DNA from 4 places in the Providencia sp. UF-183 genome. Region 2 is predicted to be linked to each of the others. Evidence: predicted binding sites of a transcription regulator. Region 2 holds the regulator's gene; each other region holds the start of a gene.
The links. The regulator CRP, encoded in region 2, controls carbon source genes, mostly activating them, when cyclic AMP is high. The targets are predictions, from matches to a motif close to ATGTGANNNNNNTCACAT.

Region 1: the regulator CRP is predicted to act here: its motif matches at 2,916-2,933, upstream of fadL (long-chain fatty acid transporter FadL).
Region 3: the regulator CRP is predicted to act here: its motif matches at 3,156-3,173, upstream of AC4IFT_RS08575 (sugar transporter).
Region 4: the regulator CRP is predicted to act here: its motif matches at 4,315-4,332, upstream of AC4IFT_RS04350 (PTS mannitol transporter subunit IICBA).

What each region holds. Positions count from the first base shown of each region.
Region 1 is NZ_JBSICD010000004.1:22,074-30,067, forward strand. It holds gene mlaA (phospholipid-binding lipoprotein MlaA) at 152-904, shown strand; gene fadL (long-chain fatty acid transporter FadL) at 1,460-2,743, opposite strand; gene AC4IFT_RS04445 (YfcZ/YiiS family protein) at 3,097-3,393, shown strand; gene fadI (acetyl-CoA C-acyltransferase FadI) at 3,665-4,984, shown strand; gene fadJ (fatty acid oxidation complex subunit alpha FadJ) at 4,984-7,173, shown strand; gene sixA (phosphohistidine phosphatase SixA) at 7,499-7,981, shown strand.
Region 2 is NZ_JBSICD010000017.1:83,513-91,506, forward strand. It holds gene AC4IFT_RS15760 (aminodeoxychorismate synthase component II) at 1-8, shown strand, start outside; gene AC4IFT_RS15765 (aspartate aminotransferase family protein) at 138-1,352, shown strand; gene AC4IFT_RS15770 (hypothetical protein) at 1,413-2,774, opposite strand; gene AC4IFT_RS15775 (hypothetical protein) at 2,959-3,933, opposite strand; gene crp (cAMP-activated global transcriptional regulator CRP) at 4,121-4,753, opposite strand; gene AC4IFT_RS15785 (OsmC family protein) at 5,108-5,509, shown strand; gene AC4IFT_RS15790 (phosphoribulokinase) at 5,600-6,466, opposite strand; gene AC4IFT_RS15795 (YheU family protein) at 6,525-6,734, opposite strand; gene AC4IFT_RS15800 (hydrolase) at 6,731-7,714, opposite strand; gene AC4IFT_RS15805 (LysE family translocator) at 7,816-7,994, shown strand, end outside.
Region 3 is NZ_JBSICD010000007.1:78,283-86,276, forward strand. It holds gene nhaB (sodium/proton antiporter NhaB) at 1-281, shown strand, start outside; gene dsbB (disulfide bond formation protein DsbB) at 438-959, shown strand; gene AC4IFT_RS08565 (DUF333 domain-containing protein) at 1,033-1,332, opposite strand; gene AC4IFT_RS08570 (DMT family transporter) at 1,372-1,704, opposite strand; gene AC4IFT_RS08575 (sugar transporter) at 1,818-3,017, opposite strand; gene AC4IFT_RS08580 (DUF2594 family protein) at 3,422-3,643, shown strand; gene AC4IFT_RS08585 (hypothetical protein) at 3,820-4,098, opposite strand; gene AC4IFT_RS08590 (DUF7677 family protein) at 4,272-4,580, opposite strand; gene htpX (protease HtpX) at 4,638-5,519, opposite strand; gene AC4IFT_RS08600 (YdcA family protein) at 5,937-6,701, opposite strand; gene prc (carboxy terminal-processing peptidase) at 6,899-7,994, opposite strand, start outside.
Region 4 is NZ_JBSICD010000004.1:5,908-13,901, forward strand. It holds gene AC4IFT_RS04330 (CMD domain-containing protein) at 1-553, opposite strand, end outside; gene AC4IFT_RS04335 (MetQ/NlpA family ABC transporter substrate-binding protein) at 768-1,610, shown strand; gene AC4IFT_RS04340 (cyclase family protein) at 1,821-2,558, shown strand; gene AC4IFT_RS04345 (ArsB/NhaD family transporter) at 2,619-3,851, opposite strand; gene AC4IFT_RS04350 (PTS mannitol transporter subunit IICBA) at 4,453-6,402, shown strand; gene AC4IFT_RS04355 (mannitol-1-phosphate 5-dehydrogenase) at 6,414-7,577, shown strand; gene AC4IFT_RS04360 (MltR family transcriptional regulator) at 7,656-7,994, shown strand, end outside.

The DNA.
Region 1 (7,994 bases), on a different contig from region 2:
TGGCATGATTAACTAGGGTATAATTAAAAGTTCATCTGTATAATCACTCAAAACGGTTAACAAAATTAATTTTTTCACCTTATTATTATCAAATTCGTGAATATTGTGGAAAGTACCATAGCAGGACGGTGCAGGGAATGGAGAGGGTGTTATGAAGTTTCGCATGACTAGCGTTTTTCTAGCGGGTGTATTAATTGCAGGTTGTGCAAGTAATATTGACCCGGATACGCAAGAACGTTCAGACCCATTAGAGGGTTTTAACCGAGCAATGTTTAATTTCAACTACAATGTTTTAGACCCTTATGTCTTAAGACCTGTTGCTGTAGCTTGGAATGATTATGTTCCTATGCCTGCGCGTAATGGCTTATCCAACTTCTTTGTTAACCTTGAAGAACCCGCGAGTATGCTGAATAGTTTCTTGCGCGGGGAAGTGACTCAAGGTTTTAAACACTTTAACCGCTTCTTCCTAAATACTGTCTTTGGTATGGGTGGGTTGATTGATGTGGCAACAATGGCAAACCCGCAGTTAGCCAAAGAAGATCCTAAACGTTTCGGTAATACACTTGGCTACTATGATGTCGGTTATGGCCCTTATGTCGTTTTACCCGGATATGGGAGCGCAACACCACGTGAGGAAGGTGGGGATTTAGCGGATGGTTTATACCCAATGTTAAGTTACCTGACATTTTGGATGTCCGCTGGTAAATGGGCGCTTGAAGGGATAGAAACAAGAGCACGACTGCTGGATTCAGATGGATTACTTAAAAACTCTTCAGACCCGTACTTGATGATGCGTGAAGCTTACTTCCAACGAAATGATTTCTTATCAAATGGCGGCGTATTGAAAGCAACTGAAAACCCAAATGCGGCTGCGATTGAAGGGGATCTTGATTCGATTGATTAATTTAGTGAATTGACTCAGGAAGGTTTATCACTCTCTTGTCTGTATTAAAACGTGAGAGTGATAAATTAACAGCTAGTCATTGTCTCGCTTTCCTCGTTGGGTAACAGTGTCAATCAAGGCGATTACCCCTAACACCCCAATAAATCCTACTGTAAATAATGTTCCCATAAAACCTCCTACGTTTTTGTCATTGTGGCCTCTTTTGTACTTTTACTGCGAATGTATCGCATTAATAATACAGTTTGATGAATGGATACGTATTTTTTGTGTATCTGTATTCTAAAATATGTGTATAGATTGTGCTTGCAAATAAGAACATTCAGAGAAAGAAAGGTAATCTAATGAAATATAAAAGGAATTATCTTAAAAGAAGCTTATAAGGCTAATTTTCAACGTGAAAACAGTTGTTAGAATGCAAATTATTTATTTAACAATTAATCTACATATATGAGTAGTAAGGTGTCAAGATAAATTTATGATAGGGATGTTTTTTTGAATAGTGGGATAGTAGGGCTATCAGGGAGTTGCCTCCCCGATAGTTAAGCATTCGATTTATTAGAATGCGTAGTTAAAGTTCACGCCGTATAACCAAGCAGAGCCTTCAGATTTGAAGCGAGTAGTTGTGCTTGGATCACCTTCTTTTAGCATTTCATTGATATTGACTTTTTTGCCATACATATAGGCAATACCAACGTCAACAGAGGCATTTTCATTAAATGCATAGGTTGTACCCGCACTTAACCAATAGCGGTCTTGGTCAGGAATCGAAATAGAGCGGTATTCTGAACGTACAGGAGTTTGGTCATAGGCAATACCTGTACGGAAAGTCCAACTGTCATCATAAAAATAAGTAGTACCAAGTGCTAAACGCCAAGCATCTTTAAAGTGCTCAGGTTTATGAAACAGTTCTTTACCATTGCTTTTTTGATAAGCTGTGAGTTCTTTAAACTCACTCCAGCCTGTATAGGCTGCACTATAGTGTAGAGCCCATTTTGGTGCGACTTTATGGTAACCAGAAAACTCCCAGATATCTGGTAGGTTAAGATCCAATTTTCCTTTAACGCTAGAACCAGCCAGTCCACCTGCCATTGCTGGTAAGTCATTTGAGAATTTGCCATCCTCAAATTTAACTTTAACCTTTGAGCGGTAAGTTAAGCTTAGGCGGTTATCTTGGTTGAATTCATATAAAACACCTGCATTCCAGCCATAACCCCAGTCATCACCTTTTAATTTCGCAGCAGTTGTACTTGGTGTAACACCTAATGCCGGAGGAAGCTTTGCAGCTCCTATACCTACATGACGAGTAATTTCAGCATCAGCATAGACAGCGTTAGCACCTAAACCAAAGCTAAAATTATCATTTAGGCGGTATGCACCACTTAAATTTAAGTTAACAGTTTTTAAATCAGTTTTTCCGCCAACAGGCCCACCTGCATAACTTTTTGGAAAATCGGTCGCTAAACCGAAGTTTGTTGTCATGGACGTACCAACAGCCCATTTATCATTAATTGGGAAAATAAAATGCGCATTAGGCACAACGGCACTTGGCGCGATATCATTAGCAGTAAATGCGCTGTTATCACGACCTTTAATATCAACACTTGGGTCAATATACACCGCGCCTACAGACAGAGATGGTCGGTCAAATAGCATCATCGCAGCAGGGTTACGGCTCCCTTCACTTGCGTTGTCGCCCATCGCACCAGCTCCCGAAAATGCGCGTCCCAGTGCGGATGTAGAATATTCATTTAGTAAGAAACCCGCCGCGCCGGCGTTAGAAGATACAATTGCCACTGCTATTGCTAAAGCTGATTTCGAAAACAGGTTTTTCTGGCTCATGACCAAAACCCTCTTATGTTTTATTTTAAATAAAGCGACTTCTATCGCAAGAAGCGCAGAATTGTAGGGTCCATTGCCGTCATGACAAATCAGACCAGTTACTAGAGTATAGGTCTGACCACCCAATATGTTGCAAGCTTGTTTTGTATTTATTGTGACTTCGTTTTCAAAAATGCGATGTATTTAACAAAATAGCAACATTGGGTGACTGTTTTGGAGTAATAAATAATCAAATACGGGGTAAGATCAAACTTATGTTTAATTATTAGCAATAAGTTTTGATACATACTGGTTTTTACCACTTTTTCAGCGTTATGATAGCCACTTAACAGTTTGTTTATTTGGAGAGTAAAATGACTGATGCGATTAACCGTTGTAGTGCGGATGAAACAGCAGCTTGCTGTTGTGTGGATGTAGGCACAGTGCTGGATAATAAAGACTGTACTGCGTCGTATCAGCATGTTTTTGCCACCCAAGGTGAAGCGGAATCCATGTTGAAGATGCTCACAGAAAAAGCGAAGTCTGTTGAGTCAGATCCCTGTGCGATTAATCATACTTTTAAACAAGTTGATGGCGGTGTTGAACTGAGCGCAGAATTTAGTTTTAGCTGTGAAGCTGAAAGTCTGATTTTTCAGTTAGGCCTTCGTTAATCAAACGTTTGAATTCATTAAGTGAACCCTTCTATAGTGATAGCACCTTTTATTAGATGCTAAGTAATAGAAGGGTTTTTTATATTTGTTAAATCCATTCCTTTTCTTTTCAGCACTATTTTTATACCAACTTGCGTGCGCGCTCCCATTTTTTAGTCAATGCAATTGATAATTGTGAAAGTTATGTTAACAATCATTACAGGTCAGACCTCTTTCGGCCCATCGTGAAAAAATAAACAATAATTTTTATTTATGCTTTGCAGGAGCGACCATGAATCAACATTCCCACCATGGTGACAGTACATATTCAACAAAAGAGCGCATTGCCATTGTTAGTGGCTTACGTTTACCGTTTGCAAAGCAGTCAACGGCCTATCAAGGCATTGCTGCTGTGGATTTAGGCAAAGCGGTTGTCGCTGAATTATTAATTCGTAGCGATTTAGATAATCAGCTGATTGAACAACTTGTCTTTGGTCAAGTGGTTCAAATGCCTGAAGCACCCAACATTGCGCGGGAAATAGTGCTTGGCACAGGGATGAGCGTTTCAACGGATGCATACAGTGTTTCAAGGGCGTGTGCGACAAGCTTTCAAGCCATTGTGAATGTGGCTCAAAGTATGATGGTTGGGGATATTTCCGTTGGGGTTGCGGGCGGGGCTGACTCTTCTTCAGTTTTACCAATAGGCGTTTCAAAAAAATTAGCAGCAACGTTACTTGCACTGAGTAAGGCAAAGTCGGTTGGGCAAAAATTATCGCTTATCACAAAATTACGCTTAAAAGACTTAATGCCCGTTGCGCCTGGAGTAGCTGAATACTCGACAGGGCTTCGCATGGGGGACACCGCGGAGCAAATGGCGAAAAGCTACCACATCACGAGAGAACAACAAGATGAGTTAGCGCATCGTTCCCACGTTCTTGCGGCTAAAGCGTGGGAAGGTGGTTTATTGAATGATGAAGTCATGACGGCGTATATGCCACCTTTTAAGCAAGCCTTTTCGCAAGATAACAATGTACGAGGTAACTCCGTCTTATCTTCTTACGCTAAATTAAAACCTGCATTTGACCGCAAGCATGGCAGTGTCACCGCGGCGAATAGCACGCCTTTAACAGATGGTGCAGCCGCTGTATTGATGATGACAGAATCAAGGGCAAAAGCATTGGGTTATACCCCACTAGGTTATATTCGTAGCTATGCTTTTAGCGCGATTGATGTATGGGAAGATATGCTATTGGGGCCATCTTATGCAACGCCTATTGCCTTGAAACGTGCGGGGTTAACTTTACAAGATCTCACGTTAATTGATATGCATGAAGCCTTCGCGGCTCAAACATTGGCTAACGTCAAAATGTTTGGTAGTCGCCAATTTGCACAAGACAAACTAGGTTTAAAAAACGCCATTGGCGAGATAGACATGGACAAATTTAATGTTCTCGGCGGTTCTATCGCTTATGGTCACCCGTTTGCGGCTACGGGTGCAAGAATGGTGACACAAACACTGAATGAACTTCGTCGTCGTGGCGGTGGCTTTGGTTTAACAACAGCTTGTGCTGCGGGTGGTTTGGGTGCAGCTATGATTTTAGAGGTGGAATAATGACGCAAAATTCTACTACGGAATTGGTGATAGATAAGGCACAGCAAGCTTTCTCATTAGAAATTTATGATGAAAATGTAGGTGTGATTTTCATTGATGTTCCAAATGAAAAGGTTAATACACTAAAAGCTGAATTTGCTGAGCAATTTCTTGCAATCTTACAAAAAGCACAATCCACTTCGGGCTTAAAGGGGTTAGTGATCACCTCGGGCAAAAAAGATAACTTTATTGCAGGCGCCGATATCAGCATGATTGCGCATTGTGAATCGAAGGCGCAAGCCAGTGAGCTATCAAAATCAGGGCATATACTCTTTGATAAAATCGATAATTACCCATTACCGATTATTGCCGCTATCCATGGAGCATGTTTAGGTGGCGGTTTAGAGTTGGCATTAGCCTGTCATGCAAGGGTGTGTTCAAATGATGATAAAACGCGCCTCGGCTTGCCTGAAGTTCAGTTAGGCTTATTACCTGGCTCTGGTGGTACGCAGCGCTTGCCACGCTTAATCGGTATTCCCCAGGCGTTAGATTTGATGTTAACGGGTCGCCAGTTAAAAGCTAAACAAGCACTTAAATTGGGCCTTGTTGATGATGTTGTCCCTGAGTCAATTCTATTAGATGTCGCCGTTAAAATGGTTAAAAAAGGCGGTATTCAACGACCAGCTATTCATTGGCAGCAACGTTTACTGAGTAGCAAATTACTTCGCAACCAAGTGTTTAATGGGGCAAAGCAAAAAGTATTGAGTAAAACCAAAGGCCATTACCCTGCACCAGAAAAAATCATTCATGCGGTAAAAACGGGGATGAATCAAGGGTCATCTGCAGGGTTTGCCGAAGAGGCCAAAGCATTTGGTGAGTTAGCGATGTCCCCCGAGTCAGCTGCATTACGCAATTTATTCTTTGCTGTTACTGCGTTGAAGAATGAAACCGGTGCACACGCTAAGCCACTTGACGTTAACCAAGTGGGGGTGTTGGGCGGAGGGTTAATGGGCGGGGGGATTGCCTATGTGAGCGCAACGCAAGGAAAAGCGTCTGTTCGAATTAAGGATATATCAGAAAAAGGCATTGCTCAGGCTTTGAAATATAGCTGGGACTTATTGACCCAGCGAGTGAGCAAACGCCGATTATTGGCGCGCGAACGTGCTGCAACAATGGCTAAAATATCAGGAACATTGAATTATCAGGGGTTAGAAACCGCTGATCTCATTATTGAGGCTGTTTTTGAGGATTTAGCGCTGAAAAGAAAGATGGTTTCTGATGTTGAAAAAATGACGAGAAAGGATGTTATTTTTGCATCGAATACATCTTCATTACCTATTCACCAAATAGCCGCTAATGCCCAACATCCAGAGCGTGTCATTGGTTTACATTATTTCAGTCCCGTCGATAAAATGCCATTGGTTGAAGTTATTCCACATAAACAAACGGATGAAACAACAATTGCTACAGTGGTCGCATTCGCTAAGCGCCAAGGTAAAACGGCGATTGTGGTTGGTGATGATGCGGGTTTTTATGTTAATCGAATTCTTGCCCCTTTTTTATGCGAGGCGGCGCAGTGCCTTATTGAAGGTGAGTCTATCGATCATATTGACAGTGCATTAGTTGAGTTCGGTTTCCCTGTAGGGCCGTTTAATTTACTCGATGAAGTTGGTATTGATGTCGGCACTAAAATCTTACCTATTTTAGTAGGACGATTTGGGGATAGATTCAAAGCACCAGATATCCTAGATAAAGTTGTAAAAGATGACCGCAAAGGTAAGAAAAACGGAAAAGGCTTTTATGAGTACGGCCATTCTTCACCTAAGTTACTATTTTGGAAGAAAAATAAAAAACGCCAAGTGGATAAATCGATTTATTCTCTTATCGGCATCGTGCCAGAAAATAATTTAAGTAAGACAGATATCGCCCAACGTTGCGTGATGATGATGCTAAATGAAGCGGCTCGTTGTCTTGATGAGAAAATTATTCGCAGTGCAAGGGATGGTGATGTTGGCGCCGTCTTTGGTATTGGTTTCCCACCATTTTTTGGCGGTCCGTTCAGGTATATGGATAATTTTGGCATCACAAAAACGGTCGAGACACTAAAAGTGCTTGCAACACGCCATGGCGATAAATTCCAACCGTGTGATTTATTGTGTCAAATGGCAGAGAACAACCAAACGTTTTATTCAGTTGATGGTCAAGAATAACAACTGAAAACTAGGTCGTTTTTGGGGCTTAATAGCATTATACGATAAGCTAATAATGCGGTTGAGCGTAAGGAAAGCGTTAAGCCTGAGCTGAATATTAATCCATTCAGTTATCAGGCTTTTTTAATCGGTAGATTTAATTAACTGGAGTTATGTTTTGATAAAGGCACGTTAAAAAATCAATAAAAAGTCATTTAAATCATTTTAATTGTTGGTCATTTAATGCAGAATCACTTTTCACCCCAACTGATGGTTACTTTTACAACAATTATCTTAACAAAAAGAATAGCCACTTTACGTAAGTAGGCTACTCAGATGGTGGATTATGCAAGTTTATATTATGCGTCACGGCGATGCGGCGTTACATGCACCAAGCGATGCCGAAAGGCCATTAACACAAAAGGGAATAGATGAGTCAGTATTAATGGCTGAGTGGTTGAGAAATCGCGGCATTGAGATTGATACTGTTTTGGTTAGCCCTTATCTAAGAGCATTACAAACTGAAAAAGCAGTAAGTGAACACCTTAAACTTCCATCGACAAATGAAGTTTTAGCGCAATTAACCCCAGGTGGAAATGCGGCTTTTGTGGCCGACCATATACGCGATTTAGCGGTGACAGGTGCAAAGGCAATCTTGGTTGTATCCCATTTACCGTTAGTGGGGTATCTAGTGTCAGAGCTTTGTCCGCAGAAAGAACCGCCGATGTTTACAACATCAACGATTGCATGCATTGAATTGGATTTGGTTCACCAAAAAAGTGATGTTGAATGGATGCTAAGTCCATCTCAATTATTATTTGCTAAATAAATTCTCGCTAAAC
Region 2 (7,994 bases):
AGTATTAGTTTGGTAATATTGTTCATAATAAATTAATTATGCATATTTCACCCTTACCTATTGCTCTTTTGTGATTTTTTATTCATATTTGATGCTTATATTTTCACTTAAGCATCAAGTTAGAGCAGGTGAGGGGTATGACAGAACAACAATCAGTAAATCGGCAGACTTTTGACCAAGTCATGTTGCCTATATTTTCGCCAGCAGAATTTATTCCAGTCAAGGGCGAAGGAAGCCGTGTTTGGGATCAGCAAGGCAAAGAATACATTGATTTTGCAGGCGGAATTGCGGTTTTAGCCTTGGGTCATTGCCACCCAAGTTTGGTCGCGGCCGTTCGTGAACAGAGTGAGAAGCTTTGGCACGTCAGTAATATCTTTACCAATGAACAAGCGCTTAAACTCGCGCAAAAAATGACCCAAGCAACATTTGCCGATCGCGCGTTTTTTGTGAACTCAGGTTCCGAAGCCAATGAAGCGGCTTTTAAACTAGCACGTCGTTATGCCATCACAAAATACAGCCCTTATAAAACCAAAATTATTGCCTTCAAGCAGGGGTTTCACGGGCGCACATTATTTACCGTTTCGGTCGGTGGACAAGCTAAATATGCAGATGGCTTCGGGCCAAAGCCTGCGGACATTATCCATGTGCCTTTTAACGACCTTGATGCGGTTAAAGCAGTGATAGATGAGAATACCTGTGCGGTTGTTTTAGAGCCTGTACAAGGTGAGGGCGGTGTCACTGCGGCTACGTCAGAATTTCTGCAAGGTGTTCGTAAACTGTGTGATGAAAATAACGCCTTATTAATTTTCGATGAAGTGCAAAGTGGAATGGGGCGTACAGGTAAACTATTTTCATATATGCACTATGATGTGACACCCGATATTTTAACTACGGCAAAAGCATTGGGCGGTGGTTTTCCAATTAGTGCAATGATCACCACAGAAGAAATCGCGAAAACCATGGAAGTCGGTTCTCATGGGACGACTTATGGTGGTAACCCATTAGCTTGCGCGGTAGGTAATGCGGCATTTGATATTATTAATACTGAAGAAGTGTTAAAAGGTGTCGAAAAACGTCGCGAGCTATTCGTTGCTCATTTAAATAAGCTGAACGATAAATATGGCATTTTCTCCGAGATCAGAGGAATGGGGTTATTAATCGGCGCGGAGTTAGATGGCAAACTATTAAACCGTTCGAAAGATGTTTTGCAAGCCAGTGCTGTAGAAGGCTTAATGATGTTAAATGCAGGCACTAATGTACTGCGTTTTACGCCTTCACTGATTATTTCTGAAGAAGAAATCAACAGCGGTATGGCGAAATTAGAGACGGCGATCGGGAAGTTGCTGAAATAAGTGAAAGATAAGTTGCAGAATGATTTCTGCAACTTATTAAAAAATTGTTTTTTATAACGGCTATTGAGCTGGTAATGGCATTTTTTTCATCTTAGCTTGGTCCTCTAACCGTGCTTGTAATTGCTCTTCTGAGCTATTACTGGGTATTCCAGCAGCTAGGCATTGAACTTTATGTTCATGTGAATATTTATTTACTTTTTTATTCTTGGCTAAAGGGTATTTATTTTTTAGTTTCTCTTTTTTTTGAGCTGTTTTTTTCTCATTAACCTTAGTGTCTGGTGTAAGGTTATTAGCCTCATTATCGGAACTGTAACCAGAAGATAATGAAGTGAGACTAATAGAGGTCATCATTTTCTCTTTATTAGCAAGTATTTCCCTTAGTGCTTTAATTTCATGATCTTTTATATCATTTTTAAGCTTTAATTCATGGAACATACTTGTTGAATTAATTTTGTTTTTAACTAACTCATCTATTAGATTATATAATGAATTATTTTCAAATATTAAATTATCAATATTTTCATTGTTTTTTGTGTTTTCTACTTCCGATTTTTTTTCAAATACATCATCAAAATCAAAGTTGTGAGATTCATCATGGTATATAGGCGTATTGTCTTCATCGTAAGTAACTAAAAATTCGCTCATTATTGGTTTTTTTATAGCTAAAATGTTTTTTTCTAGAGCACTTTTATCCAATGTAATATTGTGAATTTTATTTTTTATGTCTTTTAGTTCACCAGTTAGTAAATTTTTTACTGTCGTTTGCATGTTAATTAAACTTTCCAATTTTTCATTCTTTTCTTCCATGTTAATCTCTTTTGATACTTCTTCTTCTAATGAAGAAAGGTATTTACTTTCTTTTTTTAAGTGTGAAATTCCTCTTATTTTTGACTCATATCTTATGGATGATTTCAGATCATCAATTTCGTTTTTTAGCTCTTCTTGTTTATTTGTTAATTTTTCATTTCTGTCTAATAAATCTTGGTAATGTTTAAGGTAGCCTATTGTTTCATTTTGCTTTTCGATGATTTCATCTGTAGCGGGATTTTCACTAAAAAAACTATTCTTATCTAACAAGTTATTAATGGATTTTTCTATTTTATTTGTTAAATCTTTGATGAATTGTGGGATCTTAAAAGATTTTTCTATTAGCTTATTTTCGAGGGTGGATATTGTTTTTTTGTTTGAGTTTAATGTATGGAATAAATTTAATTCTTTTTCCTGTGATTCATTTTCTGTTAGGTTTATGTGAAACTTTGATTCCACATCTTTTTTGTTAAAACGAAAAGATGAGAATGGGTTATTTACTTTTATATTTTTAATTTTTTGTATAATAGTGGGTGTTTCTCTTGTAGCTCCAGTTGATGAAATTTCTTTGTATAGTGAGCTAGTTGTGGTATTGTTCTGGGGATTAGTTTTCATAGTCATATCCTATATTAATACTAAAAAGTAATTTATTAATTAAATATTCATGCTTAATATTGAAATTATTAACCTATTCAATATGTTGGTTTTATCTTATGACATTGTTATGTTGATAAGATGTAATTAATCATTGACTTAATGATGGTTTTAAATGAAAAAAGAAAACACTTTATTGAATGATTTATTTTTTTAATTCGTTCAATAAATTATCATTAATGTGAATTTGTTTTTGTATTTCAAAGATATTATCTTTAAGTGAATTCATTTCCATAATTAGTCTTTTTTCTTTTTTAATGCTATTGCTTATTTTTATTAAGTCAGAGTTTTTAATTGAAGTGACATTCCTATTTAAGTGAGGTTTTCGTTCTTTATGGTCTAATGGCGTAGATTTGTTAGATAGTTTGTAATGTTGCTTGATATATTGTGTTCTTAATGCTGATGTTTTTGTTTGTAATATATTCCCCTTAAAATCAAAAGTGCTTTTAGGTAGAGGGGTTGATTTAGAATGCTCTTGAATATTGTCAGCAACTCTATAGTGTACATATGTAATTTTTTTTTGAGAAAAAGGCGTTGTTTTTTGTTTAACTTGCTCTAATGGGGAATTAACATTAATAATTTCTTTTGTGTTTCTTTGAATTATTAAGGGGATTTTAGTACCGTTTTTATTTTCTAGTTGCCTAGGTGGATGATAGTTTTTTATGATTTCATCCTTTATTTCTGGAGTGTTGATATTAACCCCTGGAATTTTAACGTACCGATATAAAAAATTGGCATATCCATGCATTTCTTCATCAGCGCGATTGAAATTTTCAAAAATTGTCTGATTTTCTTTTATTAGCGAATTGGCATCTTGCTCATTATAAAAAGTAGATGCATAAAACTTATATAATCGACCTTTCAGTTGATCAACTTTATACTTAAATTCGTCAGAGTGTAATAATTTAGTATCCTTTATACTTTCTGAATCACTTTCATAAGCTGAGTCAATGCTTTCTAGGCTACAAGCATGTGATGGTTTAGATTGCCGCTGAGTGGATAATGGTTCTTTTCTCGATGAAGCAGTAACAGTAAAGATTTTCTTTATAAAATCATCGGAATTACTAATGTTTTTAAAAATATCGGAATGACCTGACAAATTGCTAAGTGTAATTTTCATAAATATAACCCTACTTAATATTATAATTATTATTTTATAGAGAGCTAAATAGAGAAAATATAAAGAAACGATACTCATTAAAAAATGATATATAAAATAATCGTATTTTGGGAAAATAGCGTTATATCGATGATACAACGCTATTTGAAAGTGTGCGCCCCACCAAGGGAGTGAGGCGAAAGGTTAATTATCGTGTACCGTAAACAACAATGGTTTTACCATGCGCAGAGATTAAGTTTTGATCTTCCAGCATTTTCAAAATACGGCCGACAGTTTCACGGGAACAACCAACGATTTGGCCAATTTCCTGACGGGTGATTTTGATTTGCATCCCGTCTGGATGCGTCATGGCATCAGGTTGTTTGGCTAGATTCAGTAACGTTTGTGCAATACGGCCAGTTACGTCTAAGAAGGCGAGGTTGCCCACTTTTTCTGACGTGGTTTGCAGGCGGCTTGCCATTTGCGCAGAGAGGCGCATTAAGATATCAGGGTTAACCTGAATCAATTGACGGAATTTTTTGTAAGAAATTTCAGCAACTTCGCAGGCGATTTTTGCTCTAACCCACGCAGTACGTTCTTGCCCTTCTTCAAATAATCCAAGCTCACCAATGAAATCCCCCTGATTCAGGTAGGAGAGGATCATTTCTTTGCCTTCTTCATCTTTGATTAAAACAGCCACTGAACCTTTAACGATGTAGTAAAGGGTTTCTGCTTTCTCACCCTGATGGATCAGTGTGCTCTTGGATGGATACTTATGAATATGGCAGTGTGACAAAAACCATTCAAGAGTAGGGTCTGTTTGTGGCTTGCCGAGAACCATTAGCGTTATCCTCTGTATGTTATTGCAGCCATCCGGAAAGCGTACCAGAAAGGCTGGCTTTAAAGTCACTAGCTTAGCATATTAATTTGTCTTATATACCCTAAATAACAGGAAGAGCAACATTGCATCAACCGCTTTTCATGGTTAGGGTAAACAAACTGATATCAACACTATAATATAATCAAATACAACGTTGAGTTTTGATCTTAATCCTATCAACTAAGTATTGTTTGTAGCATATCCAATACAGAAAGTCTTCCCTGTATCGCTTCAGCAGAATAAAGCTGATATAACATTCATTATATCTATGGAACAATGTAGCCTTTAAATCGATTTCATTTCAAGGGGAATAAAATGGAAGCAAGAGTTAAATGGGTAGAAGGACTCTCTTTTTTAGGTGAGTCAGCGTCAGGCCACCAAGTGATGATGGACGGTAACGCAGGCGATAAAGCACCAAGCCCAATGGAGATGGTATTAATGGCTGCGGGTGGCTGTAGCGCAATTGACGTGGTATCCATCTTACAAAAAGGCCGTAATGATATTACCGACTGTGAAGTGAAATTAACCTCTCAGCGCCGTGAAGAGGCGCCACGTTATTTCGTTAAAATCCATCTGCATTTTATTGTAACAGGGAATGAATTAACGGATAAAGCCGTTGAACGTGCCGTTCAACTTTCGGCTGAAAAATATTGTTCGGTCGCGTTGATGTTGGAAAAAACTGTCGAAGTGACCCATAGCTTTGAAATAAAAAATTAAAAATAAATTTAATTATTATTAATATATTTGAATTTAAAGATGCTTATCTTAATTATTGGTAAGCATCTTGTTTAATAATTAAAAAACAATTTAGCTATGTTTCTGGCTAATGAGTTTTTCGACTATTGGCGTCATAATTAATTCCATCGCGAGACCTAATTTCCCGCCAGGCACGACAATAGTATTCATCGCAGAGATAAAAGAGCCTGATATCATTGATAGCAGGTAGGGAAAATCGATCTGCTCAAGCCCACGAAAACGAATAACAATAAAACTTTCATCCTGTGAAGGAATGGCTTTCGCTGAAAACGGGTTTGAGGTATCCACAGTCGGTACGCGTTGGAAGTTAATGTGGGTACGAGAAAATTGCGGCGTGATGTAGTTAATGTAATCCCCCATCGAACGTACCACTGAATCCATTACCGCTTCTCGGGAGTGCCCGCGCTCAGTGGTGTCACGGATAAGCTTTTGTATCCACTCTAAGTTCACGATAGGCACAACACCGACAAGTAAATCAACATGTTGCGCAACATTGTGCTCAGGTGTCACTATCCCACCGTGTAAGCCTTCATAAAACAGCACATCCGTTTTTTCTGGCAACGATTCCCAAGGGGTGAATGTACCCGGTTGTAAACCATAAGGCACGGCTTCGTCGTAGGTGTGTAGGTATTTTCGTGATTTTCCACAGCCCGTTTTGGCGTAATCCACCAGTGTTTGCTCAAGTAGCGCAAAGTCATTGGCTTCTGGGCCAAAATAACTAATATGGCGGCCTTGTTCTCTGGCTTTACGGATTGCCATATCCATTTCAGGACGCGTATAGCGATGAAAGCTGTCACCTTCTAGCGTAGCAGATTGGATATTTAATTGATGGAATATTTTACGGAATGCTTGGCTAGTTGAGGTCGTGCCAGCACCGCTTGAACCAGTGATGGCAATAATCGGGTGTTTTTTGGACATAGCGGACTCCCTGTGTTGCGCTTATGGCCACTATTTCAGAAACAGCGAACGAAGCGGGTTAGCGGGCTTTAGGCATGAAATTAACGGATTCATGCAATTCTGACCAGACTAGCACAATTTCGCCAGAAACTAACTGCCGTTTCACATCGTTCACTTTATCTTGCAGACTTTTTTCTTGGGCGCCGTAGTCGGTGCCCTCGCGTAACACATAGCTTTCAATCAGATTATCCAGTGTTTCAGGCGCAAGCTCTCGCCAAGGAATAATCATTCTTTTTCCTTATTTAAATAAGGAGTTAGCCATTGTGGAATCCGGGTTTCTAGCCACATTTGAGGCTTTCTTAATGTCCCACTCACAAAGCCCACGTGGCCACCGTGTTCAGTCATTTGATATTCCACGTTTTTAGGTAAATGGGATAAATCAGGAACGACTTCAGGTGCCATAAAAGGATCATCTTTGGCATGAATGATTAACGTTGGTTTCGTAATATAGGCAAGCTTAGGGAGGGCGCTACATTTCTGATAATAATCCGTTGCATCATCAAAGCCATGAATACGAGCGGTGATAACATCATCAAATTCACGAATACGTTTCAGTTGTTTTAGCTGTAACAAATTTAATGGCAAGGAACCGGGGTAGCGAACCAGTTTACGAGTCGCATTACGCTTTAAGCCATTGAGTAGATAGCGTTGATAAAATTGGGAAATCCCTTTTTCCATACGCAATGAACAGGCTTCCAACATTAATGGGGCGGAGACCACAACGCCTGCATCTACATCGGCATTTTGACCGCTTTCAGCGAGATAACACGCTAACATATTGCCACCAAGGGAATAACCGACAGCGGCTGTTGGTGCATCACCAAAAGTTTGTTTTAGCCAGCGTAAGAAATAACGAGCATCATTGGTTTCACCTGAGTGATAGATACGCTGTTGGCGATTGGGCTCGCCGCTGCAACCCCGAAAATGCATAATCACACCTAACCAGCCTTGGTTTTGTGCACTTTCTAGCATACCGTGAGCATAGGGGCTTTTGAAATTGCCTTCTAAGCCATGAAAAATGACCAAACGCGGCTTATGTGCAGCGAGCTCAGGTTTTTCGCTCCAAGCAAGATCGATAAAATCGCCATCAGGCAATTCAAGTCTCTGCCAAAGAGGTTTAATTTTCGGTGTCCTGCGAAAAATTCTTGGCAATAACGTTTGGAGGTGTGGATTCTTAGCCCAACTTATCGGACGAAAGTTTTCTGACATAGCCTTATTTTATTTAATGGGGACTCTTGTGAGTCACATAACATACTGTTATTTTTTTGTGATGCAAGTAAACAAATTTGAGTTTGAGGATTAAAGTATAAATGACACTGGGGCTGATTTTTTCACTTTTTACATTTCTATTCATTGCAGCAGTCACACCCGGCCCTAACAATATGTTGCTGACTTCAAGTGCAGCAAACTATGGTTTTCGCCGTACTATCACATTATGCCTAGGGATCATGCTAGGTATGCAGTCCATACTTTACCTCTCTGCATTTGG
Region 3 (7,994 bases), on a different contig from region 2:
ATGAAGGGCTTATTTCATCTGAGCAATACCAGTTTTTAGCCGTGGCTATCAATACAGGGACAAACCTCCCTTCTGTTGCAACACCGAATGGGCAAGCCGCATTCTTGTTCTTATTAACCTCCGCACTCTCACCATTAATTCGTTTATCATATGGTCGAATGGTTTGGATGGCTCTGCCTTATACTATTGTCATGACCATTGTGGGCTTATTAGGCGTAGAATACTGGCTCGTACCAGTTACCCATTGGATGGAGTCCATCGGTTTGATAACTTTTGGATAGGGATTATACTCAACATCAATCAGGCGTTTTATCAGCGCCTGATTGTAATGTTAGGTAAAACCTAACTCGAATCGGTATTTATTTTGCTTTAGGTGCTTTTTTTATCAGGCAGATAGGGGCAAAATGTGCGCATCACTCAATTAGGATATCTCAAGTATGTTCCGATTTTTTAACTACTGCTCACAAGGACGAGGCGCATGGCTATTGATGGCCTTTACAGCCTTTATGTTAGAGTGTGCGGCATTATATTTTCAACATGTTATGAAGCTACAACCTTGTGTAATGTGTATTTATGAACGCGTTGCATTGCTGGGTGTTATGTTTGCAGGCTTAATTGGCGCGATCGCCCCCCGAAATATCATTATCCGCTGGGTAGCTATTGTTGTTTGGATTTACGCAGCATGGCGTGGTTTAGATCTCGCATGGGAACACACCATGCTGCAACTTTACCCTTCTCCATTTGCGTCTTGTGATTTCTTTGTCAACTTCCCAGATTGGCTACCATTACAAGAATGGGTGCCTGCGATGTTCGAAGCGACGGGTGACTGCGCGGTGAGGCAGTGGGCATTTTTAGGCCTTGATATGCCACAGTGGTTGATTGGTATTTTTGCTGCTTATATTTTAGTGGCAGTTATTGTGTTAATTAGCCAGTTTTTCCCTGCTAAAAAATCGTTTTAATCACAAACAAATTCACTAAATGCAAAAAGCCCCAAATTAAAGGGGCTTTTCTTTTATTAGGCTGAAATAAACATTAAATACAGGCACCACTTTGGATAGCATTTGCGGCACAACGTCTACCATTAGCAAATTGGCAAACTGCCGTTTTATCGCCATTTAATTCAAGTGTTAATGCAGGCAATCCTCCCGCAGAGACACAAGCTTCTTGGATTCCAGGTCCTAAATTAACCACTTGCTTTGCATACTGAGCTGCTGAGTTATCAACGGTTTTATTCACTTCTGAGCTTCCACAAGCCGATAACATCACTGACATTACACCCGCAACAGCAACTGCCATCACAGGTTTTAATAACTGGCTGACCTTACGCCCCATGCTCTTTTTCTCCTATAAAACCGCTGTCATCCCTTGCACTTAATGCGTGCTGCTTTTTGAAAATAAATTGATGACTAAAACACCAACTATAATTAATAGCATACCAATAATTGCAGGTAAATCGAGTTTTTGGTTATAAATAAAAATTGCAGCGACTGAAACTAATACGATCCCTAAACCAGACCAAATAGCATAAGCTATCCCCAGTGGCATCACTTTCACTACCTGTGATAATCCCCAGAAAGAAACACCATAACCAATAATGACGATTAATGACGACCAAAAGCGGCTAAACCCATCAGAAGCTTTTAATGTAGTGGTTGCAATTACTTCTGCAATAATAGACATCAAAAGAAAACTTAACCCTTTCATTGTTGTTCCTTATTGTTGTATTAAAAAATAAAATATAGCGATAAAACAGAAAAAAGCTCCGTATGCTTTAAAAGCACTACAGAGCTTATTTAACAGGCAATTAATTTAACGTATTAATGTTGTGCGGCTGGAGTCAGTTTATCACTCAATGTTTGGCTATAACGTCTGAATAAATAGAGACACAAAATAAATGCTATTGCGCCAATAACCGCACCCACGTAACCAATTCGCGTCATACCCATATGCACAATCACTTGGTTACCTAGCAACGCCCCGCCACCGATCCCAATATTAAAGATACCCGAGAAGATAGCCATGGCTAAATCCGTTGCATCCGGTGCCAAATCAATCACTTTCACCTGCATGCCTAAACTAATGCACATCATCGCAATTCCCCAGAACACGGACAAGGTTATCAGTGACCAGGCGTTGCCCCCCATAGGCAACAGCAACAACAGGCATAGCGTCATTAAAGCTATCGCGGATGGCAAGAATATTAATGAAAGTTTTGTACTATAGCGGCTAAAAATAACGCTACCAATAATACCTGCTGCGCCAAAAATAAGCAGTAATACCGTCGCAAAGTTTTGGCTTTGATGTGCTACATCGCGGACAAAAGGCTCAATATAGCTGTATGCTGCAAAGTGTGCTGTCACCACTAACACAGTTAAAGCAAACATCCCTACCAACGCAGGGCGCTTAAATAATACAGGGAGGCTTTTCAATGAACCTGAATGTTCACTTGGTAAGCGTGGTAGGAAACGGATCAGTGCAACCATTGTGAATAGCGCCACAACACCTATACACAAGAAAGTCACCCGCCAGCCTAAAAACTGCCCAATAACACGACCAATTGGTAGACCTAAAACAGTGGCTAATGCGGTCCCCGTTGCGAGTAACCCTAGTGCCTGTGCTTTTTTTCCTGCGGGGGCAACACGAATGGCCAAAGAAGCCGTAATCGACCAGAAGACTGCATGTGATAAAGCAACCCCCACACGCCCAATAATCAGCACATCAAAGTTCCACGCAAAACCCGTAACAATATGGCTAATAATAAAAATAACAAACAAGAATCCCAGTAACTTACGACGTTCTATTTTACTGGTTAATAACATTAATGGTAATGACATCAACGCTACCACCCACGCATATATGGTGATCATCAACCCTGTATGCGCTACCGTCATGTCAAAACTGGCCGCAATATCACTTAATAATGCAACAGGCACGAACTCTGTTGTATTAAAAACGAATGCAGCAACCGCTAGCGCTAAAACGCGGATCCAAGCGGTTTTTCTCGATACTTGTGTCATTATTTATCTTGCCTTCAGTTTTCCATAAGCTAATGACACAAATCGGTTACCGACTTGTGATGATGGCCTAAGGGAAACATATGTTTAGAACTAAACTGAACGATTAAGCGGTGTTTTATTGCTCTACACGCCATATTTTTGTGAATTGTATCACAACTATTTAGCTATTTTAAAGCTCACTCTTGATATTGATAATCAACCTCAAAGCACTAAACTCCAATAATAATCTTTTCTAAAAAGCATCACGACAAAAAACTGGCCAATATTTCCAAAACATTAATCAAATGCATCAGAATTTGCATGCTTTATATTCGATTGCATACATCTTATTTATCTGAAAGCACATATTATTTTTTCTATGCTACAATCCATAAAATTACTTTTTATCTTAAAGGATCGATTTAATGAAAACCCATTTTCCTACTGAGCCTGATGTCCAAGCACTTGCCGATGAAGTGACCTGCTTAAAGAATCTAGTGACTCATATGCTTAAAGCAATTGGCCAAGCTGATGCAGGTAAAATTTTGATCAAAATGCAACGTGAAGTTGCTCAAATGGAAGACGAAAAACAAGCAGAAACCTATACAAGCATCTTAGAACAAATTAAAACTGGCTATCGCCAATAGATTATTTAGCGATAAATGCTATTTAAAGCACAAAAGTATTCAAGAATGGATTAACTGCACAAATAACTAAGTTTTTGTTATCAAAATCATCTATCTTTATTTACGAATTAAACCATTCTTTATTCATTTAGCTCCCCCTTCAAAACCCTATGAAGGGGGCTTTTTTTTGCTTTTAATTATTGCCCTGCTTGCGTAAACAGGCTATTGCAGTAGTTCGCGTACTCATCCACTGTTGTATTCTTCGTTTGCTTATCCCAACTTTTTTGCTCTTCGAAAGCCCAAACGCGAAAGACCTGCCCTACGTTTGCACCAGACATCCCGACTTCTTTGTAAATTCGGTGGTAAAACCCTTGGTTTGATTGGTAAATTTCAAATTTAATGGGAATAAGTCGCGCAGGGTTAGGCTCTGTTTGAAAAGAGTTACCGAAGAGTATTGTTTTAACAAGTATGTCCATGTATTGGCTCCCATATGAAATTAAACACAAGCAAAATTACCCATAGTTAGAGTTAATATAGCTTATTGTGGAAGATATTAATGCCTCGTTATCAAATAAATAGGTATTTTTACGTGATAACAATAAATGACGAGTCAGTTTTAGCTGATTTTCTAGAAATTCATATTCTGGTTTTAATTCGCGGGTATGCAATACAGCTCAGTTTCCCAATCTTCATAGGGCGGTTCGACAACATATGAATGGTCATCATACCAACGAATATAGTCTGTTGCGCGTTTTTGCGCATGTTTGAAATTAGTGACATCTCCATTTTCATCAAGCTCTAGGGTATTGATTAAGATGGCATACACTTGCTCAACTAAACTAGGATTGTCAGCGCATAGTTCGACATAATCAACATCACTTAACATGTAGTGGCTACCACTAGTCATAAAATACGCAAAAGTTCTCAGTGCACCACTGACACTCTGTGAAAGTTTCATTACTATCCCTATGCATACACAATAAAAAAGCCACTTCACATGAAGTGGCTTTCTAGACTATTTTAAATATTCGCCTGAGCGAAGTGCTTCAATTCGTTTGTCTAATGGTGGGTGAGACAGGAATAATTCACTAAATGCCTTACCACGACCATTAATACAAAATGCCATCAAACGCCCTTCTTCTTGCGGTTCATAACTCGTTTTCAGCCTTTGCAGTGCCGCGATCATTTTTTCGCGCCCCACTAATTTTGCAGAGCCTGCATCAGCATGGAATTCACGGTAGCGAGAGAACCACATAGTAATAATGCTCGCTAAAATACCAAATACAATTTCCAATACCATTGAAACCGCAAAGTAAACCATTGGGTTACCGTTGCTACTCTCACTTTCGTTATCATTGTTTGACATAAAACCTGCCGCTAATTGGGCAATGATACGAGAAATAAAGATAACAAAGGTATTCACAACACCTTGCAGTAACGTCATTGTCACCATATCACCATTGGCGATATGACTGATTTCATGGGCAATAACCGCTTCTGCTTCATCGCGGCTCATATTTTCAAGTAACCCAGTGCTCACTGCAACTAACGATGCATCACGGCGAGCCCCTGTTGCAAAAGCATTAATATCAGGTGCATGGTAAATCGCTACTTGTGGCATTTGAATGCCCACTTGCTGCGCTTGACGCTGTACCGTCGTCATTAGCCACTGTTCAGTTTGGTTACGCGGGTTTTCAATAACTTCACCCCCCACCGATTTCAGTGCCATCCATTTAGACATCAGCAATGAAATAAAAGCACCGCCGAAACCAAACAAGCCCGCCATAATCAGCAAGCCTTGAACGCTACTTCCACGAATACCGGTTAAACTCAAAATTATTCCAAACACAAACATTACTGCTAAGTTCGTGAGCAAGAATAAAGCAATTCTCATCATTTTTTTGCATTCCTTGGTAAAAACTAAGATCACGTAGAATTTACTTTATAAATAAGGTTTTTTCACACTATTTCAAGTCAATTAACACGAAAACAGTAAAAAATAACATAACTTTACACTAAGAGGTTAAAAAATGGGAAAGCACTCCCTATGCCTTTCATCTTATTTAGCATCCAATTTTTAAATATTTGTTTTAAAAGGGTCAATTCATAACCATTTCAATTTAAACTACTTTTTAATTGAATCGAGAAAGCTAATTATTGAAGGGTATGAATCTTAATAATGTATTTATCGGCTCTTTTGAGCTCTTTCTTAGCCTGATAAGCAATAGTTAGGATTTCGTTTACAAAAAATAATGCCACACAGCGGTGGCATTATCATCACAATATAATAGGGAAACAGCAAAAAACGCGTGTCCTAATTGGCTTTCTCTTTAGCTACTTTTGCTGCTTTTTCTTTAGTTGCTTTAGCTGATTCTTTAGCGGCTTTAGCAGGTTCTTTATCTGTTGCCTTAGTTGCTTTTTCTTTCACTGCTTTTTCTTTATCTGCTTTGCTTGCCTTTTCTTTTGTTTCTTTCACTGCATCTTTTTTATCCGATGCTTTTGAGGCCTTTTCTTTTGTTTCTTTCACTGTATCTTTTTTATCTGCGGCTTTTGAGGCCTTTTCTTTTGTCTCTTTCACGACATCTTTATCAGCCGCTTTAGACGCTTTTTCTTTTACTGCTTTTGCAGATTCTTTATCCGCTGCTTTGGACGCTTTTTCCTTTGTTTCCTTCACAACATCTTTATCTGCGGCTTTGGAGGCTTTCTCTTTGACTGTTTTTGCGCTATCTGAGGCTTTATCTGACGCTTTTGTCGCTTTATCACTCGCAGTTTTGCTTGCTTTGTCCCCTGTCGATTTAATTGAATCAGATACAGAAGGTTTGCTGGATTGTTTCGCCACTCCCGCACCAATTACAGCACCAGCTGCGCCCGCTTTGCTGTTTATATCGTTTTTTAATTCAATGGTACACACTTGCTCTGAACGGCTAGTCGAACCATCGTTACAAATAAATTTGCCATCTTCACAGCGGTCTATCCCACCTTTACTGCCCGAGCAAGGATAATTTCTTGCACTGGCGCTGTTGACCGCAGAGACCATCATGACACTAACAGCTATTAATCCTAAAAGTAATTTACGCATGGTATTGCCTCATGTTTAAGGGAGCTACACCAAAAGTTTAGGATAAATTAAGCAAAGGTAAAGAAATCGATAATTAGGATATTACGTTAACTTCAATAATATTTTTGTTTTGACGTAATATGAATAAAAAAAAGTATAAGATGGTAATTTTAGTGCAAAAAAAGCCAGCTTACGCTGGCTTTTTGATGTATTTCGAACTACTGGTTACCTGATAGCATTTTGGTGTTTTGTTTTGACAAATCAACCGACATCTTCACTGTTTCATCCAAATATGGGTCTGGTGCTTCGTAATCCTTTGGTAAATCATCTAACTTCTTGAGGAGTGGTTTACCTTCTTTAGCATTACGTTCATTTATTCGTTTTAGTTTCGTCGCTTCGATTTCATCATCTTCTTTCTTACGCTCTGCATAATTTAATGAAATCAGATTTTTACTTTCTTTACTCACTTTATAGCGCGCGATATCTTCATCGATATAATTGAACTCGCGATCCTGACTGATTCTATCGAGGTGTTTAGTTTTGATGGCAGATAAATCAGGTGAAATATCACCGACTTTACTGTAATTTGCAGCAGGAATGCTATCCCATGGCAGCGCATTATCTTCAAAGCTTTCACCTGTTTCAGCAGGATCTTGCCCCGTTGGCATCACCACATCAGGGGTGACCCCTTCACGTTGCGTACTGCCCCCGTTCACACGATAAAACTTCTGAATGGTATACTGCACAGAACCTAATGATGGCCATTCCGGTTTCAGCATCTGGTCATACACACGACTTAAGCTACGGTGTTGCTGAACAGTTCCTTTACCAAAAGTTGGTTCGCCTACAATTAACGCTCGACCATAATCTTGCATTGCCGCGGCAAAAATTTCAGACGCTGATGCACTAAAACGATCCACTAAAACGACCAATGGCCCTTTATAGTAAATCACATCATCATCATCCACATCTTGGCGTACTTGACCATTGTTATCACGAACTTGAACAATTGGCCCTTTTGGAATAAACAAGCCCGATAATGAAACCGCTTCAGTCAGTGCTCCACCACCATTGCCACGAAGGTCAATGATTAACGCCGAAACATTGTCTTTCGCCATGTTTTGCAGCTGAGTTTTCACGTCATTGGTTAAACCCACGTAAAAACCTGGGATATCCAGTACAGCAACCTTGTCTTTACCTTGTTGTTTAATCGTCAGTTTTACCGCACGATCTTCCAGTCGGATCTGCTCCCGAACTATGGTAACGATATGTGGCTTCGCCCCTTTAGTATCAGAAACGACTTCCAAGCGAACC
Region 4 (7,994 bases), on a different contig from region 2:
GCGTGAAGGCCGTTGGGGATGGATTGCCTTGGCGAGTTAAAGGCTGATGATTCCATTTACCTGCGACTATTTTTGCAGTATCGAATGGCTTAGCCTCTGATGCGGTCAGGAGATTAATACCTTCGACTAAGCGAGCTTGATAGGTGACAAAAGTAATTAATTGAGCAAGCAAAATTATGTCGCTATTTTCCCAGTCATTTTCGATTAAGTTTTCGATGAGTGAGAAATGAGTATCTTTTGGGGATAACGTTAATATTTGCAGATATTCCGCAGCAGCTTGTAAAGAAGGTGAAAGATTCTCAGTTTTTAGTGATGATGATTGTTGTGAATAAAAATCTGCTAATGCTTGGCTACCCGTCAATTTTGCAACTTGATGTGCAAAATGATAACGAACATCAACAGGGAATAGTGTTGATGGAACAGAGAAAATTTCGCTGTATGCGGCTTGGGTATTTAATGTTGCAGCTGAACGGTCTTGGCGGATTAACGCTAAATCGGAATCTGGTGGCAAGTGTGTCAGTGTATTAATTAAATCATTATTGAAAATGGTCATAGAGTAACTCTCTTTTTTTAAACGTTTTTTTATCCCCTTCATTACATATCAATCACATCATTTATCGAACGATCTGTTTGTTATATCCATATAACCTAAAAGAATTAAAACTACTTCTTATATTACTAACAAACTAAGTTATAACTATCTGATCTAAGAACAACCAAATTAATATGATTATACTGGCTGAAATATTTTCACAGGGTTGTTACAAATGCTAAAACAAAAATTAATAAATCTATCTTTAATCGCGGCAGCTGTTATTGCGCTTTCAGCATGTGGCGATAACAATGAAAAAGATAATCCAAATAAAAAACAAATCACGATAGGTTTTGGGGTTGGAAATTATATCGATCAAGTTGATAAAGGCATTGTCCCTATTTTAGAGAAAAAGGGATATAAGGTTAATTTGCGCCAATTTTCACAAAATAGGCAAATCAACCCAGCATTTGAAGAAGGTTCTATTGACGCATCGGTGAATCAAAGCCGTGCGTATATGGATGCTTATAACAAAAAGAATAATATTAATATGGTGGCACTAACTGATTCACCAAGTGCGCCGCAAAGTTTACGTTCTAATAAGCATAAATCAATTGAAGATGTTAAAGATGGTATGATTGTTGCGTTATCTAACGACCCTGTTAATGCAGAGCGCGGCGCGAGGATCCTTGAGCAATTAGGTTGGATTAAAATCAAACCTAATGTCAGTACACTGAGCTTTAGCGTTAATGATATTTCGTCAGGTAAATATAACTTAGATGTGCGTGAAACAGATGCTGCTCAAGGTTTAAGATTACTTGATGATGTTGATTTTGTAGTGGTAAATGGAAATTATGTCGCAAGTGCAGGCCAACGTATTGCCGACGGGTTAGTTGTTGAAAACTCACCGTTAGAGCACCGTGTTATTGTCACTGTAATGCAAAAAGACCTTGATTCTCAATGGGCTAAAGACTTAAAAGAGGCCTTTGAATCTAAAGAATATGCAGATTATATTCGTTCCCAGCGTATTTATGATGGCTTTATTGAGCCAGAAAGCTGGAATAAATACCCTAAATAAAATCCTAGTCTAATTTTTTATATTTTTGTTCTTATCTAGCCACTTATTATTGAATTAATAAGTGGCTTTCTTATAAATTAATATGAAATTTATTCTTATTAAATTTCTAGACAACATAATGTTTTTGCTGCTATTAAATAGTTAAGTAACACAACAAAAAATACAACTTCATAAAAAGACAGAACAAAATCAACCTGACAGGGGAAAAATATGAGTCACGAACTGATTGATGCATTTAATATTATAAAACAGAAGAAATGGGTTGATTTAACACACAGCTTTGATGGCAACTCACCACACTTCTTTATGTTTGATTCAGCAGAGTTTAAAACCTTATTTGGTTATCCCGAAGGTTTCTTTGCTCAGCAATTTACCTTTCCGGGCCAATATGGTACGCACATTGATGCACCATGCCATTTTGTTGAAGGCAAACGTTTTTTGCATGAGTTAGAGCTAAAAGAGCTTGTCTTACCTTTAATTGTTATTGACCAGTCTGAAAGAGCGAAACACGATCCAAACTTTGCCTTTTCTCTTAATGATGTGCTGGTTTTTGAAGAGCAACACGGCAAAATCGAAGCTGACAGCTTTGTCGCGTTAAGAACAGATTGGAGCAAACGTTGGCCATCACAAGAGTTGATGGATAATAAAGATGTTGAAGGTAACAACCAAATTCCAGGCTGGGGAATGGATGCGTTAAAATTCTTATTTGAAGAGCGTGGTATTAAAGCAATTGGACATGAAACGTTTGATACCGATGCTGCGAAGGATTTTCGAAAAAATAATGCATTACTGGGTGAATATTACGTTTTAGAACAAGATACTTACCAAGTGGAGTTACTGGCAAACTTGGACAAAGTACCGACTCGCGGGGCAGTTATTTTTAATATTGTGGCTAAACCTAATAATGCGAGCGGATTTCCTGTGCGCTCATTTGCCATCCTTCCCTAAATATTGAAGTTTTATTACCAGCCATCATGAAGTATGGCTGGTGATAAACTGCAATTATTCCTACAAGACTAATACTACCCAGATTGCGGCTAAGAGCATGCATAACGCGGCAACAATGCCTCCCGATTTTGCAAACTCACTAAACGATATTTTCACACCATAAGCCGCAGCTTGTTCAACAACAATAATACCGGCAAGGCTACCAAAAACTAATAAATTGCTTGAAAAACCAGAGCCAAGTACTAATGCAGCACCAAGCGAATCTGCATTTCCATCAGGTGTTAAAAATGGTACAAGTAGCATGACGGAGGGGTTATTTCCTACGATTGTGCTGAGCACACCAGTCACTAAGAACAATGCCAGAGGGTTATTTAAATCGACACCATGAGCACGTAAATCATTGAGGAGTTGCTGAGGAATTCCTGTTGACGCAAAGGCCGCATTAACGACAAATAATCCCATAATTAAGAGTAATAAATTCCCATCGACTAATTTAAGCATATCGCTAGATGCAATTGAACGGTTCAATAATAAGAACCCTGCGGCAGTAAGGGCAATTAATTCTCTAGGAATATCGCTAATGATAAATGCGATAATAACGGCAAATGTAATAATCCCTGCCTTGGTTGTTTCCCATACATTTAATGTTTCTTGAGTTGTTGGTGCTTTTGTTTGCATTTCATCCTTAGCAATGTACCAGCGATTGCGGTACAACCAAACGAGGACTAGCCATGTAATGGGTAACGAAATTAAGGCAGGGATTGCTGAGGCTTCTAATAAACCGACAAATGAGATGTCGAGTCCTTGAGCTGCAATCATATTCTGCGGGCTGCCAATTAATGAGCCAGCAGCACCGTTATTTGCTGCGAAACAAAAGCCTAATAAAAATGGGATAGGGTTTAAACCACGGGATAAGCTAATTGAAACTAATAATGGTGTCATGGCAACAACCACGACATCATTAGTTAATAGAGCAGAAAGGATCCCGCCAACACCGATTAATACCGCTAAAAGTGCCGGAGGAGAAACCTTTAACATCGCAACTCGGTTCGCTGTCCAGCTATAAAAGCCAGATACAACAAACGATGCAGATACCACCATTAAACCGAATAACATGCCAATTGTTCGATAATCAATGGCATTCCAAGCATGTGGTGGGGTAATACTACCGATAGCCATCATGGCTAAGGCGCCAATAACAGCAGCTCCCGTTCTGTCTACTTTAAAACCGGGCAACTTACCAAAGCCCATAGCAATATAAACCAAAAGAAAAACAATAATGGTTAAAGTCATTGTGTTCACATTTTAATGAATAAATTTAAGGATAATTTATCGGTGAATATCTTTTGAATCAAGGTTAAATATTCTTTTGATAATAATAAGTTGCAGTAAATCTTATTCTCAATCATCGCAAAAAGATAGAAAATTTAAAATAAGATGAATGCTAAGCCGACATATTCAGCTCAATATTCATTTCATTTGTGCTTTTTTGAAATATTCAGCGAGTGAAAATTAATTACAAAACTAAATCCAACAACAGTAAAAAGGCTAATTTAGCTTTTAAGAGATCTAAAAAATCGTGAATATGAAAATAATTCGTGATCAAGATCTCTATTCTGAAAATTAAGTTAAGGATTCCAGTGTGACTAAAGTCACATTTTTTGTTTATTTTGATTAAAAAATCGTCTTTGTAGTAAAGCCACACTGCATATTTGTGAAGCTGATCAATATTTATGAGGGGATAGATAGGGTATTTGGGTGATGTTCATCACATAAAGCCCGCGTGGTACGCATCTGACAAAGGTCATGTTAGAGTGAAAGTGTCGAAAAATTCACTAACGTTATTTGGCGATAACGTTACAACCTTATCGTTCTCGTACCACGGGGTTCTATCATGGTAACATCAAATATCAAATTAAAGGTACAGAATTTTGGGCGTTTCCTCAGTAATATGGTCATGCCTAATATCGGTGCTTTCATTGCGTGGGGTTTAATTACCGCGCTCTTTATCCCTACGGGCTGGTGGCCAAATGAAACATTGGCACAGCTTGTCGGCCCAATGATCACCTATTTATTACCGCTGCTCATTGGCTATACGGGCGGGCGCCTAGTTGGCGGTGAGCGCGGGGGGATTGTTGGGGCAATTACCACTATGGGGGTGATTGTTGGTGCCGACATGCCAATGTTTATGGGGGCAATGATAGCAGGGCCACTCGGTGGTTTTGCAATTAAACGCTTTGACCGTTGGATTGATGGCAAAGTGAAAACTGGCTTTGAAATGCTTGTGAATAACTTTTCATCTGGCATTATCGGCATGCTTTTGGCAATACTCGCATACCTTGCTATAGGTCCACTGGTTGCTGGTCTATCTAAAGTATTGGCAGCGGGCGTTAACGTGATGGTGGAAAACAACTTACTGCCGCTGACATCAATATTTGTTGAACCTGCAAAAATTCTCTTTCTAAACAATGCGATAAATCACGGGATTTTTTCCCCATTAGGCATTCAGCAAGCCACTGAAACAGGTGCTTCTATTTTCTTCTTAATTGAAGCAAATCCAGGTCCAGGACTAGGTGTGTTACTTGCATATATGTTTTTCGGTAAGGGAAATGCAAAACAATCAGCACCCGGGGCTGCAATCATCCACTTTTTTGGTGGGATACACGAAATCTATTTTCCATATGTTTTAATGAATCCGCGCTTAATTCTTGCCGTTATTCTGGGGGGCATGACAGGCGTGTTTGTGATGAACTTATTCCATGCTGGTTTAGTATCGCCAGCCTCTCCAGGGTCAATCTTTGCAGTTTTACTGATGACACCAAAATCATCATTAATTGGTGTTATTTTATCCGTCACGAGTGCAACAGTCGTTTCCTTCTTAGTTTCTGCAATCTTATTAAAAAGAACCCGTGTTGGTGATGATGATGAATTAGATAATGCGACGAAAAAAATGCGTGATATGAAAACGCAGTCTAAATCATCAAATAAAGAGGCAACGAATAACCATTCAAGCGTTAATCTTGCAAATGTGCAAAATATCATTGTTGCTTGTGATGCCGGTATGGGCTCGAGTGCTATGGGGGCAGGTGTATTAGCTAAAAAAGTTCGTGATGCAGGGCTATTTGATATTAATGTCACCAATATGGCTATTAATGACCTTCCTGCGGATGTTGATATTGTTATCACTCATAAAGACCTCACTGAAAGAGCTAAAACATTTGCACCTAATGCAATGCATATTTCTTTAGCAAATTTCTTAGACGGTCAAACGTATAATGATCTCGTCACTAATTTAATTGCGAAAAAGCATCCTACTGCTGCAAATGACGGGCGTTTAATTAAGCAGACTATTGTAGCCGCAAATGACGAATCTTTTGATGTTGAAGATAAAGATGAAGCATTGTTTACACTCAGTGCTAAGCATATTCATTTAAATTTATCGGCGAAAAATAAAATACAAGCAATCCAATTTGCAGGGCAAAAATTAGTTGAAGGTGGATATGTTGAGCCTGACTATATTGATGCGATGTTGGCGAGAGAAAAATTAACGTCAACCTACCTTGGTGAGTCCATTGCAGTCCCACATGGAACCATTGAAGCGAAAGACCGTGTTTTAAAAACTGGCATTGTTATTTGCCAATATCCAGATGGTGTGCAATTTGGGGATGAACCCGATGAAATTGCTCGCCTCGTTATTGGTATAGCAGCACAAAATAATGAGCATATTGAAGTGATTACACGAATTACCTCAGCACTGGATGAGGATGGTGTTATCGAGAAATTGTGTAATACCCAAAATATTCAAGAAGTGCTCGAAATTTTAGCATCACAAAGTGCAGCGTAAGGAGAATAACAATGAAAGTCATTCATTTTGGTGCAGGAAATATCGGTCGTGGTTTTATTGGAAAAGTACTCGCAGATGCGAATTCACAACTTACATTTACCGATGTTAACCAACCTTTAATTGATCAATTAGAGCATCAACAGTCGTATCAGGTACATGTTGTTGGTCAAGAAAGTCGTATTGAAAAAGTGCAGCATGTGCACGCAATTAATTCTAATGACCCAAAGACAATCGAATATATCGCTACTGCGGATATGGTAACAACTGCAGTCGGCCCGCAAATCCTTGAAAAGATAGCAGGGACTTTAGCGCAAGGTATTACGTTAAGAAATACGTTAAATAACCAAAAACCACTCAACATTATAGCATGTGAAAATATGGTAAGAGGGACAAGCCAATTAAGGCAGCATGTTCTTGCACAATTGCCTGTAGAAATACATGGGTGGGTTGAACAACATATTGGTTTTGTCGACTCGGCGGTTGACCGTATTGTTCCTCCTATGGATGCGGCAAACGATGACCCTCTTTCGGTCACCGTCGAATCATTCAGTGAGTGGATTGTCGACAAAACACAATTTGTTGGCAATATTCCGAGCATTGATGGGATGGAGCTAACGGATAATTTAATGGCATTTGTTGAGCGCAAACTATTCACGTTAAATACAGGTCATGCGATTACTGCTTACCTAGGTCAGTTATATGGGCATCAAACAATTAGTGATGCTATTAATGACCCTAAAGTTCATGCTGTTGTAAAAGCAGCTATGGAAGAAAGCGGGCGAGTTTTAATTCAGAGATATGGATTTAACGCCGATAAGCACCAGCAATATATTGAAAAAATATTAAGCCGTTTTGCAAACCCCTATTTAAAGGATGATGTTAGCCGAGTAGGGCGTCAACCTATCCGTAAACTCAGCCCAGAAGATAGGTTGATTAAACCGTTACTAGGGACGTTTGAGTACCAATTACCTAATAATAATCTGATAATTGGTATTGCAGCTGCGCTTCATTTTAGGTGCTCTAATGATCCTCAGGCCATTGAGCTAGTTGAATTAATTAACGAAAATGGCATCTATCAGGCTACTATGGAGCTATGCGGTTTGCAGCAATACCCTGCCATTGTTGATAAAATTTGTACTCAATATGAGTTAATAAAGTTGAGTAATAAACAATAATTCGGGTAATAGGCTAATTATTGAGGTTCAATCACTTTATGGTTATTAGCGAATGAATATTAAGCAGGTGGCCATAAAGTGACAAAAAAAATTATTATGGAAAATAAGCAAGACATTGAAAATCATATCCTTGAGCGGTTAAACCAACGGCCTGAAATTCATTTATTTATTCAGGAGGTTATAACGCTAATTTCTCAAGCAATTGATAAGTTAATGTTAAAAGTATTTAGGAAGGATGATTATGCTGTAAAATATGCAGTTGAGCCTCTTTTGACAGGTAATGGACCATTAGGTGATTTATCTGTGCGTTTGAAACTGTTATTTGCTTTGGGGGCCATAACGCGTGAAACCTATGAAGATATTGAATTATTTCTAGCATTAAATGATTCTTTATCTTTCCAAGAATTAAAATTAGAT